DNA from 2 places in the Francisella sp. 19X1-34 genome. Region 1 is predicted to be linked to the other one. Evidence: riboswitches for the same ligand, from Rfam matches in the RefSeq annotation. Region 1 holds a riboswitch; the other holds the start of a gene.

Region 1 (7,832 bases):
TTCTAATGTTAACCTATCTGTAATAGTATCTATTTGTACATATGGATTTAACTTTTCTAGCTTATTTTTAGCTATAGTTGCTTTAAATTCACCTATACTATCGATATCAAATAGCACTTGCCTATGTAAATTTGAAAAACTTACGATATCATCATCTACGATTGTTAATGAACCTATCCCTAAACCAGTTAAATAAGTAGCTACAGGTGATCCTACACCCCCCACTCCTATAAGTAAAATAGATGATTCTTTTAACTTTATCTGACTCTCAGCTCCGAAGTCTTTTAACATTAACTGTCTTGTATAATAATCCTGCTCTTGCTGAGATAATTTTTTATTCAAATCCATATCATCATCCTAAAAAATTTACTATTTCTTCTAACTCATTATCTGAGATTTCATCTACTAGACTAACTACAGAAATACCATCAGCTCCAATATTTTTGATATCATTTAAATGCTCTTTTTTGATACCTCCAATTACAACTAAAGGCACATCTAATATATCTAACCATTGATAGATCTTAGCTAAACCTTGAGGTTCAAACTTCATTTGTTTTGTCGTAGTAGGATAAATAGGTCCTAAAGCTATATAACTAGGCTTGATAGCTAATGCTATCGCAAGTTCATAATAGTCATGGGTACTTAACCCTAAAGCTATATTTGAGTTGCTAATTTTAAATAAGGTCTCATAATCTGTGTGAAATAAATCTAGTAAATCCTCATGACCCAAATGTATACCAAAAGCATTGTGCTTAATAGCAAGCTGATAATAATCATTTATAAAAAGCTGTAACTGATACTTATTTTGATATTCAATAGCCTTTATAATATTTTTCTCTACATAACCAATGTCTCTTTCTTTGATTCTTAGTTGGATTGTTTTAACACCTAGCTTAGCTAAACGAGGAATTTTATTTGCATCATCAACTATTGGGTAAAAGCCAATTTTATTAATTGATTTAAACCTTAAATCAGAAAATTTTTTATCAAAGTAAATTCTTGGGAAATCTCTATTGAAACTAAAAGAATCTTTAATAGCTAAGTAATCTGTTCCTATAGCTAACCTTTGAGAATTTTTAATAGCATTAGTAATATATAATTTAGCTAAGACCAAGGAGTTATTGATATCAAACCCTTGTACTAAAAAGCTTGCAATGGCGCTTGATAATGTACAGCCTGTGCCTCTGATTTTAATATTCTCTTGATACTTTGTCGAAACTAAACTATAGTTAAAACCGTTATTACTATAATAAACATCCGTACAGATATCTTTCTCTGTACTATGTCCACCTTTAAGAAATACATTATTACAGAGATACTTTTTCTGTATGACTTTGGCTATATTATAAGAGTCCTCTAACTCTAAAAAATCTTTATTTCCTAACAATACTCTTGCTTCATCTAAATTTGGAGTCAAAATATCAGCCAAAGGATATAAGTTTAATCTAGCATACTCAACAACATCTCGTGAAACTAACTGTTTTCCTGTTGTTGAAAACATAATAGGATCACAAATATAAATAACTTCTTTGAATGTCTTTATAAAATTTATAAGTATGTCAATCTGCTCAATTGAAACTAAAACTGAACTTTTGATAACTTTAATACGAAAGTCATCTACAATTGCATTAAGCTGTTGTGAAAAACTATTTGCGCTAACTTCTTGAATATCTAAAATAGTCATAGAGTTTTGAGCTGTAACACAACTAACAACTGTAGCTATATTTACGCCAATATCACTAGCTGTTTTAATATCTGCTTGAATACCTGCTCCAGATGAACTATCTGAGCCTCCTATTGTTAATAAAATATCTTTCATAAGTTTAATCCTGATGCCAAAATGGAGTTTCAAACAAATTTGTTGAAGGTGAAGCAAGATCTCTTTCAATCATTCTCTTTGATTTAAAAGCTTTTCTTCCTGACTCTATTGCAAGTCTAAATGCACTAGCCATAAGTATAGGGTCACCAGCCAATGCAACCGCACTATTTAATAAAACTCCGTCATAGCCCATCTCCATAACTTCACAAGCTTCAGATGGAACACCTATACCAGCATCAACTATTAGTTTAATATCACTAAAACGTTCTCTTAATACTTTTAATGCATATGGGTTAACAAGACCCTTACCGCTTCCAATTGGAGCAGCCCAAGGCATCAAAACTTTACATCCCACATCTACTAAATATTTAGCAACTACTAAATCATCCGTAGTATAAGGCAAGACATAAAAGCCTCTTTTTATAAGCTCCCTACAAGCCTTAACTAGCTCTATAGTATCTGGCTGAAGGTTATAATCATCGCCTATAACTTCAACTTTTATAAAGTTTGTTTCAAAAATCTCTCTAGATACTTCTGCTATTTCTATTGCTTCATTAGCACTCCTACATCCAGCTGTATTAGGTAAAAATTTACATCCTGCTTGACGCAATTTATTCCAGAACTGATTCTGAGAGCTTCCATTTGTAACTGATTTTTTTACAGATACTGTTAATAGCTGTGATTGTGACTGACAGATAGCTTTAAGCATTACATAAAGGTTTGGATATAATGCAGTGCCAAGAATAAACCGCGAGCTAAACTTCTCACCATACAAATCTAGCATTAACTATCCTCCTTGCATTGGCTGTATAGTCACAACGCTATCGTTATCATTTAAGAAAGTACTAGTATAGCTATCTTTAGCAACAAACTTACTATTAAGCATCACAGCAAAGCATGACTGCTCAAATGCTTGCTGCTTTAGTAATTCATCAATATTTAAACCATTTTCTAACTCTAATTTTTTTTCATTAAAAATAATCTGCATTCCTACCTCTGAAAATTATTAATTTGTTGTATTACTTTGTTAGCTAATGCTGGAGCAAATAAATATCCATGCCTTGATAACCCATTTAAATATGTTATCTTCCCAACACTCTTTAATATAGGCATATCATCACTACTTACTGGGCGAACATTAGTTAGTGTTTTTATAACTCGAGCCTCAGCAAAACGCTTGTCTATTATCATTAGTGAACTAAGAAGCTCTAAGACACCTTGAACTGAAATTTCAGAGTAATCTTGACTCTCAATTGACGTAGCCCCTATATAAAAAATACCTTTTCCTCTTGGAATCAAATAAATACAATGGCGTGGATGTAATAATCTAATTACGCTATTTAACTTAATATTAGCAACTTTTACGACTATTGCTTCACCCCTAGACCCATATAAATTATTTAACTGGTTATTTGGAAAACCAGTACAGTCAAATACCTGTTGATAGCTTTTATCAAATTCTTTTGTATAAAAGTCTTCTTTAAGTAATTCTAAAGTCTTTATATTTTCATATGCTTTAAAAAACTGATTAGACAACTTAAAGAATTCTGGCACATCAACTAAAGCTTCTTTAAGTTTTATTACATTATCATTAATACTATTAGATAGAGATATGCCTTGCTCTTTAGAAGAGATATTTCGTTTTTCACAAATTTCAAAATCTTCACATGCTTTTTGATGTAATGTTTTAGATAACTTATCTACTCTTAAGTTAATATTTCTAATTGCAAGATCTAATTCATATCTATCTTGATTATGTGCTATTACATAGGTGCTTGCTTCTTTTACGAATATATTTGTAATATTTAAATACTTATTAATAAAACTATTTATATTATTCCATAGTTCAAAACTATTATGCCCTAGCTCATAAGCATGCTTTTCACATGCAATAAGCTCAGATAACGGTGATAACATCCCTCCAGCACAATAGCTACAACTATGCTTATAGCTCAAACTTTTATCATATATATCAATCTGCAACTCAGGATAAGTTTTAGCTAAAGTTATTGCTAAGACTCTACCCATCATACCAGATCCAATAATTGCTACTTTACTCATCTATATGCTTTAAGTTTTTAAGGTCTTGAGAAAGCTTCATAGAGCAAAAACTAGGCCCACACATTGAACAAAAATGCGCAAACTTATGTCCTTCCTTAGGCAAAGTCTGATCATGGAAATATCTAGCTTTCTCAGGGTCCAGACCTAAATTAAACTGATCATCCCATCTAAATTCAAATCTTGCTTTTGATAAAGCATTATCTCTAATTTGAGCTCCTGGAAAGCCTTTAGCAAGATCCGCAGCATGTGCTGCTAATTTATAAGTAACAATACCTTCTCTAACATCATCTTTATTTGGTAAACCAAGATGTTCCTTTGGCGTTACATAACATAGCATAGCTGTTCCATACCAAGCTATTTGTGCAGCTCCTATTGCAGATGTGATGTGATCATATCCTGGTGCTATATCTGTAACTAATGGACCTAAGGTATAAAATGGTGCTTCAAAACAATCTTTTAGCTCATAATCCATATTTTCTTTGATAAGCTGCATTGGTACATGTCCCGGACCTTCTATCATAACCTGTACATCATGCTGCCATGCAATTTTAGTTAACTCCCCTAAAGTTCTCAGTTCAGATAATTGAGCACTATCATTTGCATCATTTATAGATCCAGGTCGTAGTCCATCTCCAAGTGAAAAACTTACATCATATGCTTTCATAATCTCACAAATCTCTTCAAAATGAGTATATAAAAAGTTTTCTTGATTATGATGTAAGCACCATTTAGCCAAGATTGATCCACCTCGTGAAACAATGCCTGTGATTCGACTACTCGCTAGTGTTACAAATGCTTTTCTAACCCCGGCATGAATTGTAAAATAACTAACTCCTTGCTCAGCTTGCTCAATCAGTGTATCTCTATAGATTTCCCAAGTTAGATCTTCAACTTTACCATTAACTTTCTCCAAGGCTTGATAAATCGGAACTGTACCTATAGGTACTGGGCTATTTCTAATAATCCACTCGCGTGTTTGATGAATATGCTTCCCTGTTGAGAGATCCATTACAGTATCAGCACCCCATTTTATTGATATCACCATTTTTTCAACTTCTTCTAACATTGATGATGTCACTGCTGATGTACCAATATTTGCATTAACTTTGACTAAAAAATTTCTACCTATAATCATAGGTTCTAGCTCAGGGTGATTAATATTTGCTGGAATTATAGCTCTACCAGCTGCTATTTCATCTCTAACAAACTCTGGTGTGATTTCTTTTTGTATATTTGCACCAAATGATACTCCTTGGTGTTGATTCTTATACTCACTATCAAGATGAAGATTTGCTCTTAGAATATTTTCCCTCATCGCAACATAATACATTTCAGGCGTAATGATACCTTTTCTAGCATAGTGCATCTGCGAGACGTTCTTACCTGCTTTTGCCTTAAAAGGAATATGTCTATTCTTAAAGTTTAAATTTTCTTCTTTAAACTGAGAATTTGTATACTCTGAAGAAAAACTATCTAGCTGATCTATATCTTTATTTTGCTCAAGCCACTCTAGCCTATGCCTACTTAAGCCTTTTTCTATATCAACAAGAGCTTCTGATGAATACTCTCCAGAAGTATCATATATAAAGATATCAGGATTGTTACTGATATTTCCATTTATATTAGTATCAGTCTGTTTAATCTTTCTAAACGGAACTTTTATTGATTTATTTGGATATTCAACATAACACTTCTCAGAGCTAAAATACTCTATAGATAGTGTTGATTTTTCTGTATTAGTTTGAATATCTTGATTTTTAGAGTTATTCATTTTCATCTCCTATTTTTCAATTCAAACTAGTATAGGTAGATGAGTATTAAGAATATAATTGATACAACTATAGATAAAATAGTTATGACCAAAATCAAATTACACTTCCTACACTAGTACTAACTAGATCAGGTTCAAAGGGTTAGAAAAAATCCTCTCAGCATAGTTCAAATAAACTATGCACCCCTGTGCTTCAAGACTAAAGTAAATATTATATCTACAACTATGTCAAGAATCTAAATGGTAAAACTATAAAAATTTATTAAAAATCTAAATTAACTATTTCAAGATATTGCATTTGTGTTTGTAAAAACATTTCACCCACAGCCTTGAATTTAACTGGGATATCTGTAACATAAAATCGATACTCTGGATCTAACCCAGATGTATTTAAAATCTTTCTTTCAATAAGTAAATCCTTTAAAATTTTGCTAGCTTGAAATGAAGGATCTATCAAATCAACATTTAAAATGTCTGATATGCTTTGTTTGATAATAGGATAATGTGTACAACCCAAGATAAGTGCCTGAATATCTTTATCATTAAAATACTCAAGGTACTGCCTTGCAACTAACTCAACTATTTGTCCTTCAATGAAACCTTCTTCTATCATTGATACAAAAAGACCACAAGGTGTACTATAAACTTCTGTTTGAGGATTATTCTTATGAATCTGTAAAGCATATGCATTACTATTTATCGTTGCAGGTGTCGCAATAACTCCTATGGTATTTATATCACTAACTAAGCTAACACCTGCACTTATTACATCAATCACAGGAACCTCTTTAGCAATTTCTTGAACAATATCTTTCGCAAGTGCAGATATTGTATTACAGGCTATTATTATGGCTTTAACCTCTTGTGCAATAAGAAACTTTGCTGTTTGAGCTGCAAACTTTTGAATAGTTGCTCGGGACTTAGTGCCGTATGGAATCCTTGCAATATCACCAAAATAAATAATATTTTCGTCTGGGAGTATCTCCATTAGATTTTTAACTACGGTTAACCCACCAATACCAGAGTCAAAGACACCTATAGGTCTATCATTTTGCATTATTTTTTCTCAAGCTTTCTGATGATTTTCTTACGTGAACGAGATGGCATCTTTTCAAGATATTCTTCTTTTGCCTTGATAAAAGGTAATAGGTTTTTCAAAGATAGTACCGCTTGGTTTGCATCATCTGCAATAAAATTCTCACTCAATTGAGCATCATCATTTGCAAAGATAACAATAGTTACCACAGGTATACCTTTTATGTAGATTCTTTGCTTATACAAATATGTTTGTAGTACTTTTTTCTGAGCAAAAGTTTGTCTAATTGGGTTCTTTATGGTTTTTGCATACACTTTATTGTTTTGTGAAGTTTTTGAAACTTGCCATCTCTCTGCCATATTCTCAACTTGAATATAACCACGATTATTCTTCACTTCGACGATATATATGCCTTTACGTGATATTACTATAAAATCTAACTCACGATTTCCTACTGTTGATTTTTGATCTGGTAAAATAACTCTGTTAAATAAAACAAAATTATTATCTAATTTCTTTAGCTCGTCTAAAACAGTTGTTTCACCTTCTGCCCCAGAAATAATAATATCAACAGGGTTATCATCCTTTGTTATCAAAAAGAAAAATACAAATAGTATAACTGCCAAAGTTATAGCAATTTGTAAAGATTGTGCTACAAATTCAACATTTCCTAAATATAAATCAACTCCAACAATTAAGCCACAAAGTATAATTGATGAATATAAGCTTTTCTTTGCCCTGATCAAGTAGTTTCTTAACCTTGCCCAAGTAAAACGCAAAAAAAGCCGGTCTTTTTTTAACTTACTCTCTATTGCCATAATATAATAATTACTTCTTCTTAAAAATTATAAATTAATAAACTTTTTTTTTATTTCAGAAATCTTGTCCCTAATTAAGGTTGCTTTTTCAAACTCTAGCTCTTTTGCGTGAGCACGCATACGTTTCTCTAGAGCTCTAATAACCTTACTAGCTTCTGTCATACCTAGTATAGCCGAAACATCGACATCATCAACCTTTAAACGCGAATTATTTTTATATGCTCGTTTTTGCATCTCAGGTGAGCTGTCAAGCATATCATCAATATTTTTAATAATTGTTTTAGGTGTAATATTATGTTTTTGATTATATTCATCTTGAAGATG
Region 2 (7,832 bases), on a different contig from region 1:
GCTTCGCACACTCAGGAATTCTAGCACCAATAGCATATACTGCTATTATTTTTAGTGCTATATTCGACTGGCTATTCTGGCAAACATTGCCACATTGGTATACATGGATCGGATGCATTCTTGTTATTATTGCTGGTATTATGAACGTATGGCTTAGTCATCGCCATTAAAGAAACACATTAAAAGTGTCTATATAATTTTATAAGCTAACTTTTTCTTTTTACCGCTAAATCACATAATAATATCATAGCTTGTTTATAATCAGATTCTGGTAAAAAAGCTATAGCTTGTTTTGCTAGATCGGCATAATGACAAGCAACTTTATATGAATACTCTACTGCGCCACTATTTTTAACTATAGTTACAATCTCATTGATATCATACTTACCTTCTTCAATAGCTTTTTTCAATACCTTTTGCTTTTCTTGATCAATATTTGCTAACGCATAAATAGTTGGTAAAGTCATTTTACCTTCATCTAAATCATCACCAATATTCTTACCTAAGCTTTCAGCATCTGAAACATAATCTAAGACATCATCTGCTATCTGAAATGCATTCCCCAAATAAACGCCATAGCTTTTAATACTATCTTGATGCTTTTGATACTCATCTTTATCTAAACTAATAACACCAGCTAACTCACATGCTGCTTCAAAAAGCTTAGCTGTCTTACAATATATAACATTAGTATAGTCTTTCTCGGAAAGCTCCGAATTTCTTGCATTTAAAAGCTGCAGAACCTCTCCTTCAGAAATTTTATTTGTTGCATCAGCTAAAATCCGCATAATTTGCATATTATCTAAGCCTACCATCATTTGAAAAGCTCTTGAATATAAGAAATCACCAGTCAGAACGCTTGCGGCATTACCAAAAACATTATTGGCTGTCTCTTTACCTCTACGTAATTCTGAATTATCAACCACATCATCATGTAATAATGTCGCAGTGTGTATAAATTCAATAATAGCAGCACAAGCAAGGTGTTTATCATCTTGATGATTTAATGCTCGTGAAAAAAGCATAACCAAAAGTGGGCGTAATCGTTTACCACCACTATTTATAATATAGTGACTAATCTGATTAATAAGAACAACATTCGAAGAAAGAGAATCTATAATAAATTGATTATTATTTTTTATATCATCTTTAATGAGAACTTGGATATCTTTAAGTTTTTCCATCATAAAAAATATAGATAATTAATTAGGATTAAGAATAAAGTAGCGCAGTTTATTTATCAATATAATATTTATAATTATCCTACTTTTACGCATCACTTTCATTAGGTTTCTTAAAATATGCTAATATTTTTTTATCTTGCGGTGTCAATTTAGCATTCTCTTTATCTGCAGCATTATTAAAGCCTTTAATAAACTCTTGAGAGCTTTTTTTATCAACTTTAATCAACTTCTTAAGATTTAGCTTATATTGAGTAGCGATAATCATGCCAACTTCATATGAATCTTGGTCAGATATATTATTATAGTTAGGCTTCTTATCTAAAAGGGTATCATCAAAACCAGCCATAAAATCCTTTTTTGACAGCTCTGTCTTCATAGATTTAAAACTTTTATGAGAAATTTTTCCCAGTGACTCACCTATCTCATAAGGAGTATAAGAAGGATTAGTATTGGCAAATGCATTACTAAATACCAAGCAAACAGCTAAAAGCAATAATGTCTTAAATATCTTTTTCATCACAATATTATTATAAATTTACTACATATGACTAGCAGTCATTCTAACATAAACTGTTCAAAAGTTTGTAATTTGTTTAGGCCTTACTCAATGTAGGTTTTAAAAACAGGTTTTTATAATATAAATATTGTAATATTTGTATACAAACCAAAATAAGCATACTACAAGAAACAAGAAGTGAAACAATCGGCCAATCTAAAAAGAAAGCACTGTTTATATCACATAATATATTAATAGCTAAAAGTCCTAAATAAAAAATACTGAATCCTTGAGCATCCTTTTGTAAGAAGTTTTTACAAATCTGTGGTAAATAGTAAACATTATAGATCACTCCACTTATTGAGCCGAACCATAGTAGATAAGTTTTATCTAACTTAATAGAGAAAATAATTAAAGTTATTATCCCCAAAAATAGCAAAATCAATATAGTATGAATTACAATTTTCTTTTGCCTTCTATCATTTAAAATCTGGAATTGTTGAATAGTCAAAAAGCATAATAGAATTACATCAACTAATATATATTGCCACTGTAAATTAAAGCCTGTTGCATAAATTAAATCTAATGCATTTGCAAATATCATCAAAGAATGTGTCCAAAGACTAATCTCTGAGGTTTTATGCTTAAACTGATTATGAATAGTCTGAGGCAAGAAATGTACAAAATAAAGTATTAATGATATGTTTAAAGTTATATAACCAAAATTTTCCAATGTTAATTCTCCTATTATTTAACAAATAATAGAAGTTTGAGTGACTTTACTTTTAATTAAAGATATATCAAACAAACTCCCTACGCTAATATTAATTAGATCAGGTTCTAAGGGTTCTTCTCAGCTACCATTTGATAGCACCCCCGCTGTCTTACTGACACAATATATCATAGTTTTTAGTAAAAAAATATATGCACTGGCTTAACTTATTTCTAGCCTATAAATTAAGGCGTCACTACAGCTACCATCTTGTTTTTTATAATAATTCTTACGTATAGATACTTTTTTGCAGCCAAGCTTATTATAAAGCTTTATAGCTGCATTATTATTGGCATCAACTTCTAAAAAAACCTCTGTAATATTTTGGTTTGATAAGTATCTAAAAGACTCTCTGAGAGTTTTAGATCCTAACCCTTGGCCTTGATCGGATTTATTAACGCAAATATATAAAAGCTCAGCTGTTTCAAAAATATAACTAAAAATTGCTATAGCTTTTAATTTATTATTGTCAATTAGACCAATAGCCAAATCTTGTTTCAATGAATCTAGAATCTGCTGATCTGACCAACTAAAACTTTTATCTGAAAATCTTATAAGACTAATAACTTCATTGAAGTAAGAGCTATCTAGATTTAAAGTCTGCATACTCATATAACTTTGATAACATATATTTTTTGTTTTGAGCACTTAGTAAATTAACTTTCTTAGATATAAAATCTTTCTCAAAGAGATTAACTTCATTAGAGTCTAGTTGAATATCAGTAGATTGCACTCTAAAAATACTTACTTTTGAATTAAAAAATAAGTTATCTACAACTTTGTTTAAAAATTGAACATTAAGATCGCTTTGAATAAATATATTAATGATTTTATTGCTAACAATATTATTTTTATAAATTAGCTCCTCAGTAATAGCTGGCTCTTGTTTAAATTCAGCTATAGGCTCATCTAAGTTTACCGTAACATTTTCAAAATCAATTTGTGATTGACTAGATAATTTATACTGAGGTTTTAACTCCCAAATATCCAAATCAAAAATATCACTTAACTGACTTTCAAAACTCATCACTTTTTCTCTAATCTATCAACTAATTTTTTTGGAAAAGAATATTCTTTAAGTTTAACAGATTTTCTAAGTCTATTAACCTCAGAAGGCGTAAGCTCTAGTGTTTTACCTCTAGATACAAACTTAGGCAAGTTAATATCTCCAAACCTAACTCTAGTTAATCTACTAACTGTTACTCCAATAGATTCAAACATTCTCCTTACTTCTCTATTTCGCCCTTCAGAAAGAGTTACATAGTACCAAAGATTTGCTCCTTCTCCACCTGAGAATTTTATATGGTTAAATTTAGCTACGCCATCTTCAAGCTGAATACCCTCTTTAAGCTTTTTCATTGTTTCTTCAGATAATTGTTCACCAAAAACTCTAACTGCATACTCTCTTTCTATTTCATATGAAGGATGCATTAGTCTATTAGCAAGATCTCCATCTGTAGTAAAAAGCAATAAGCCTGTTGTATTTATATCTAAACGTCCAACCATTATCCAACGAGATTTTGCTAGTTTTGGTAAAGAGTCAAAAACTGTTTTCCTATCTTTCTCATCCTTACTTGTACAAACTTCACCTTCTCTTTTGTGATAAATAATTACCCTTGGTCTAGTCATTGGTTGACCATATAAATGTAAAGCTTTTCCATCAAAGCTAATCTTGTCATTATCAGTAGCTTTGTCACCTATTGTTGCAACTTTTCCATTAACCCTTACTCTACCTTGTTGAATAAACTCTTCTATCTTTCTTCTAGAGCCAATTCCATATTTAGCAAGCATTTTTTGCAACCTTTCCGGTGCTTTCTTATCCTCAAATCTATTGAGCTTTCGCATTATTTACATCTCCCATATCAGCCTTTGAGAAAAACTGATTCATATCATTGTCATTATAGCCACTAGAAGATAGAATAAGCTTAATTGTCGCAATTTCACTTCTGTTATTAGCATATTCAGCTAGTTTAAGTCTTAAATCTAAAACTTTCTTATTGTAGAAAAATTCTTTATCATCCTTCATACTATAAATGATTCTATAGCATTTTTTATATTCTTTTCTTTCAAAGTACATCTGCGCTAAGCGTAGCTTTGCTGATCTATAATTTGATCTAAACTTATTTGCTCTTATCATAAGTTTAAGAGCTCGGTCTTTGTTACCTTGTTTATATACACATTCTGAGTATAAAAATAAAGTTTGAGCCATATCATCATTATCTGATAAATATAGTGACTTATCAAAAAGCTTTTCTGCCTGTTTATAATCACTTCTCTCTTTACATAAAAATTGAGCGTAAAAGTTTATAGCTTCAAAATTATTAGAATGATCATCAACAGTATCACTATAGTACTTCTCTGCAATAGAGTTAACACCTATGGTTTGATAATAAAAACCTGCAGCATATCCAACAATTGCTAAATCATAACCATGCTGTTTTTCTAAGTTCTGTGCGCGAATTAGCCTATCTTTAGCCCTATCTAAATATCCCTCACTAGCATAAGTAATTGCTAGCTCAGCATATAGTTTAGTTGCTTCCTTAAAATTAGCTTTTTTCTCTGTATCAGCTGGAACTGTATATTCTGCAGTGTTACCATCAACGATATCATTTGATCTATTTTGGTTTTGATTTGTATTCTGTCGAGCTGCAACGTCATTAGTTTTTGATCCAGAACTTGCACATGCAGATAAAGTACTTGCTAATATAGCTACTGTAATAATCTTTCTAAGATTAATTTGCATTAGTATCTCCAATCTTCTTCAAGTATCTTTCTTTTCTCTTTGTCTTATCCATTACATCACCAGCAAGTTGTCCACAAGCTGCATCGATATCATCTCCACGAGTTTTTCTAACTGTAGTAACAAAACCCTTGTGCTGTAGATATTCTTTAAACTTATGAATTCTATTTCCACTAGGTTTCTTATATGGAGTTCCTGGATAAGGGTTAAAAGGAATTAGATTTATTTTAGCAGGAACTTCGCGAGATCTTAATAGCTGAACAAGCTCTTCTGCATCAGATAAGTTATCATTAACTTCTTGCATTAATGTATACTCAAAAGTTATATGCTTATGAGGACCCCTTTCTGCATATGATTTACATGCATCTAAAAGCTCATCAATATTATATTTTTTATTAATTGGTACAATCTCATTTCTAAGAGCATCATTTGAGGCATGTAATGATACAGCTAGCGATACTCCAGACTGTTCAAGTAAATCATATATTTTTGGTACAACACCTGAAGTACTAAGAGTCACTTTACGTCTAGATAACCCATAAGCTAAATCATCCATCATAATATCCATAGCTGGAACTACATTTTCAAAATTCATTAATGGCTCACCCATGCCCATCATAACGATATTTGTGACACTAAAGTCATGTTCACCATTAGCTTTTGATAATGTTCTAGCTGCAATCCAAAGCTGAGATATAACTTCTGCAGAGGATAGGTTTCTATTAAAACCTTGCTTGCCTGTAGAACAAAAACTACAGTTTAGAGTACACCCCACTTGAGAAGATACACATAAAGTTCCTCTACCTTCCTCAGGTATAAAAACTGTCTCTACAGCACTACCACCAACATCTATTAACCACTTATGTGTACCATCTTTAGATGCTTTACTAAAGACAACCTTAGGAACAGCTATTTCTGATTGGCTCTTTAATTTAGCACGTAAGTTTTTTCCTAAATCTGTCATAGCATCAAAATCTATAACACCTTTTTTATGAATCCACTTAAAAACTTGTCTAGCATGAAACTTTTTCTCGCCAATAGAAACAAAAAAGTCTTCAATTGCTTTTTGGTTAAGACCAAGTAAATTTGTTTTTTCTTGTTGCATAAAATATCTCTTATCAATCTTATTAAAGGCTACTCGTTGTAACCAATATCACCCGGCAAAATATTATCATTTTCATTAGTTAAATTAGCAAAGCTAACAAACTGTCCATCAAACCTAACATGAACAGCTCCTATAGGTCCATTACGCTGCTTACCTATAATTATCTCACCTAGGTTTTTATTATCTTCTTTATCTTTGTTATAGACTTCATCTCTATAAATAAACATAATCAAATCAGCATCCTGCTCAATTGCACCAGACTCTCTTAAATCTGACATCATTGGACGCTTATCTTTACGATCATCTACAGCCCTGTTTAACTGCGATAAAGCTATAACAGGTATATCAAGCTCTTTTGCCAAAGCTTTTAATGATCTTGAAATTTCAGATACTTCAAGAGTCCTATTTGTTTCATATCCAGGGATCTTCATTAGTTGAAGGTAGTCTATCAAAATCATTGACAAACCATCATGCTCATTATACAGCCTACGAGCTCTAGAACGCATCTCCGCTGGAGTTAAGCCAGATGTATCATCTATATACAAAGGCATATCACTAAGATCTTTCATTGCTTTTGTGATTTTAACCCAATGCGCATCATTTAAACGATTACATTCTTTTAAAAGATTCATCTCAACTCGAGCTTGACTGGCTAACATCCTTGTTACAATATCCTCTGACGGCATCTCCAAACTAAAAACTAGCACTGGTTTTTCAGAGATTTTTGCAACATTCTGAGCAATATTAATACCAAGTACAGTTTTACCCATAGATGGTCTAGCTGCTATGATTCCTAAATTAGCTCTTTGTAACCCTGAAGTCATCTTATCCAAATCGATAAAACCTGTAGAAAGTCCTGTCAATCCAGTACCTGCATCAACAATAGCACTCATACGATCTACAAGCTTTGGAATTACAGATTTTATAGACTCAGGACCTTTTGTAAGAGTCTCTCTCTCTTTAGCAATATCTAAAATTCTACTTTCAGCATAATCAATCACCTCATCAGGGTTTTTTGAATCAGCTGAATATATCTTTTGAACTATATCATTTACACTATTTTGTAGACTTCTAAGTTTGGCTTTGTCTTTTACAATATTAGCATATGTTTTGATATTTGATACTGATGGAGTATTTGCTGCTAAATCAACGATATAAGCTTCGCCACCTGCTTCATCAAGAATCCCATCAGTTGCAAGATACTCGCTTAAAATTAGAACATCAAAAGGTGTATTTGCTTGATTTAGAGTATTAATTTGTTTATAAATTATTCTATGTTTTTTATCAAAGAAGTCATCAGTTAAAAGTAAATCTTCAACTAGCTCTATATTTTGATTATTTAAAAGTATATTTCCCAAGATAGCTTTTTCTGCTTCAAGTGAATAAGTAGTCTCAGCAGCTTTAAATTGATGATCCATAGACTTCAAAAACCCTTATATTAAATACAAAAAAACCATGCCTAACACATGGTTTTTATATTTATCAAGATATATGTGTTAGTTAGACTATTATAAAACTAACTTTGCATTGCTACA

The links. Region 1 has a riboswitch for thiamine pyrophosphate ahead of thiC (phosphomethylpyrimidine synthase ThiC). Riboswitches for the same ligand answer to the same signal wherever they lie in the genome.
Positions count from the first base shown of each region.
Region 2: another riboswitch for thiamine pyrophosphate. It lies ahead of AB8E56_RS10150 (PQ-loop repeat-containing protein); the one in region 1 lies ahead of thiC (phosphomethylpyrimidine synthase ThiC).

Region 1 covers NZ_JBGCTX010000059.1:2,161-9,992, forward strand. Annotated here, with positions in the region: gene AB8E56_RS09190 (HesA/MoeB/ThiF family protein) at 1-348, opposite strand, end outside; gene thiD (bifunctional hydroxymethylpyrimidine kinase/phosphomethylpyrimidine kinase) at 353-1,822, opposite strand; gene AB8E56_RS09200 (thiazole synthase) at 1,827-2,606, opposite strand; gene thiS (sulfur carrier protein ThiS) at 2,610-2,810, opposite strand; gene AB8E56_RS09210 (FAD-dependent oxidoreductase) at 2,813-3,883, opposite strand; gene thiC (phosphomethylpyrimidine synthase ThiC) at 3,876-5,654, opposite strand; TPP riboswitch at 5,743-5,852, opposite strand; gene murI (glutamate racemase) at 5,917-6,711, opposite strand; gene AB8E56_RS09225 (nuclease-related domain-containing protein) at 6,711-7,508, opposite strand; gene uvrB (excinuclease ABC subunit UvrB) at 7,536-7,832, opposite strand, start outside.
Region 2 covers NZ_JBGCTX010000074.1:3,158-10,989, reverse strand. Annotated here, with positions in the region: gene AB8E56_RS10165 (EamA family transporter) at 1-170, shown strand, start outside; gene AB8E56_RS10160 (polyprenyl synthetase family protein) at 207-1,184, opposite strand; gene AB8E56_RS10155 (hypothetical protein) at 1,270-1,701, opposite strand; gene AB8E56_RS10150 (PQ-loop repeat-containing protein) at 1,778-2,413, opposite strand; TPP riboswitch at 2,473-2,568, opposite strand; gene AB8E56_RS10145 (GNAT family N-acetyltransferase) at 2,615-3,058, opposite strand; gene AB8E56_RS10140 (chloroquine resistance protein) at 3,036-3,479, opposite strand; gene rluB (23S rRNA pseudouridine(2605) synthase RluB) at 3,479-4,297, opposite strand; gene AB8E56_RS10130 (CDC27 family protein) at 4,281-5,195, opposite strand; gene rlmN (23S rRNA (adenine(2503)-C(2))-methyltransferase RlmN) at 5,185-6,297, opposite strand; gene dnaB (replicative DNA helicase) at 6,327-7,715, opposite strand; gene rplI (50S ribosomal protein L9) at 7,814-7,832, opposite strand, start outside.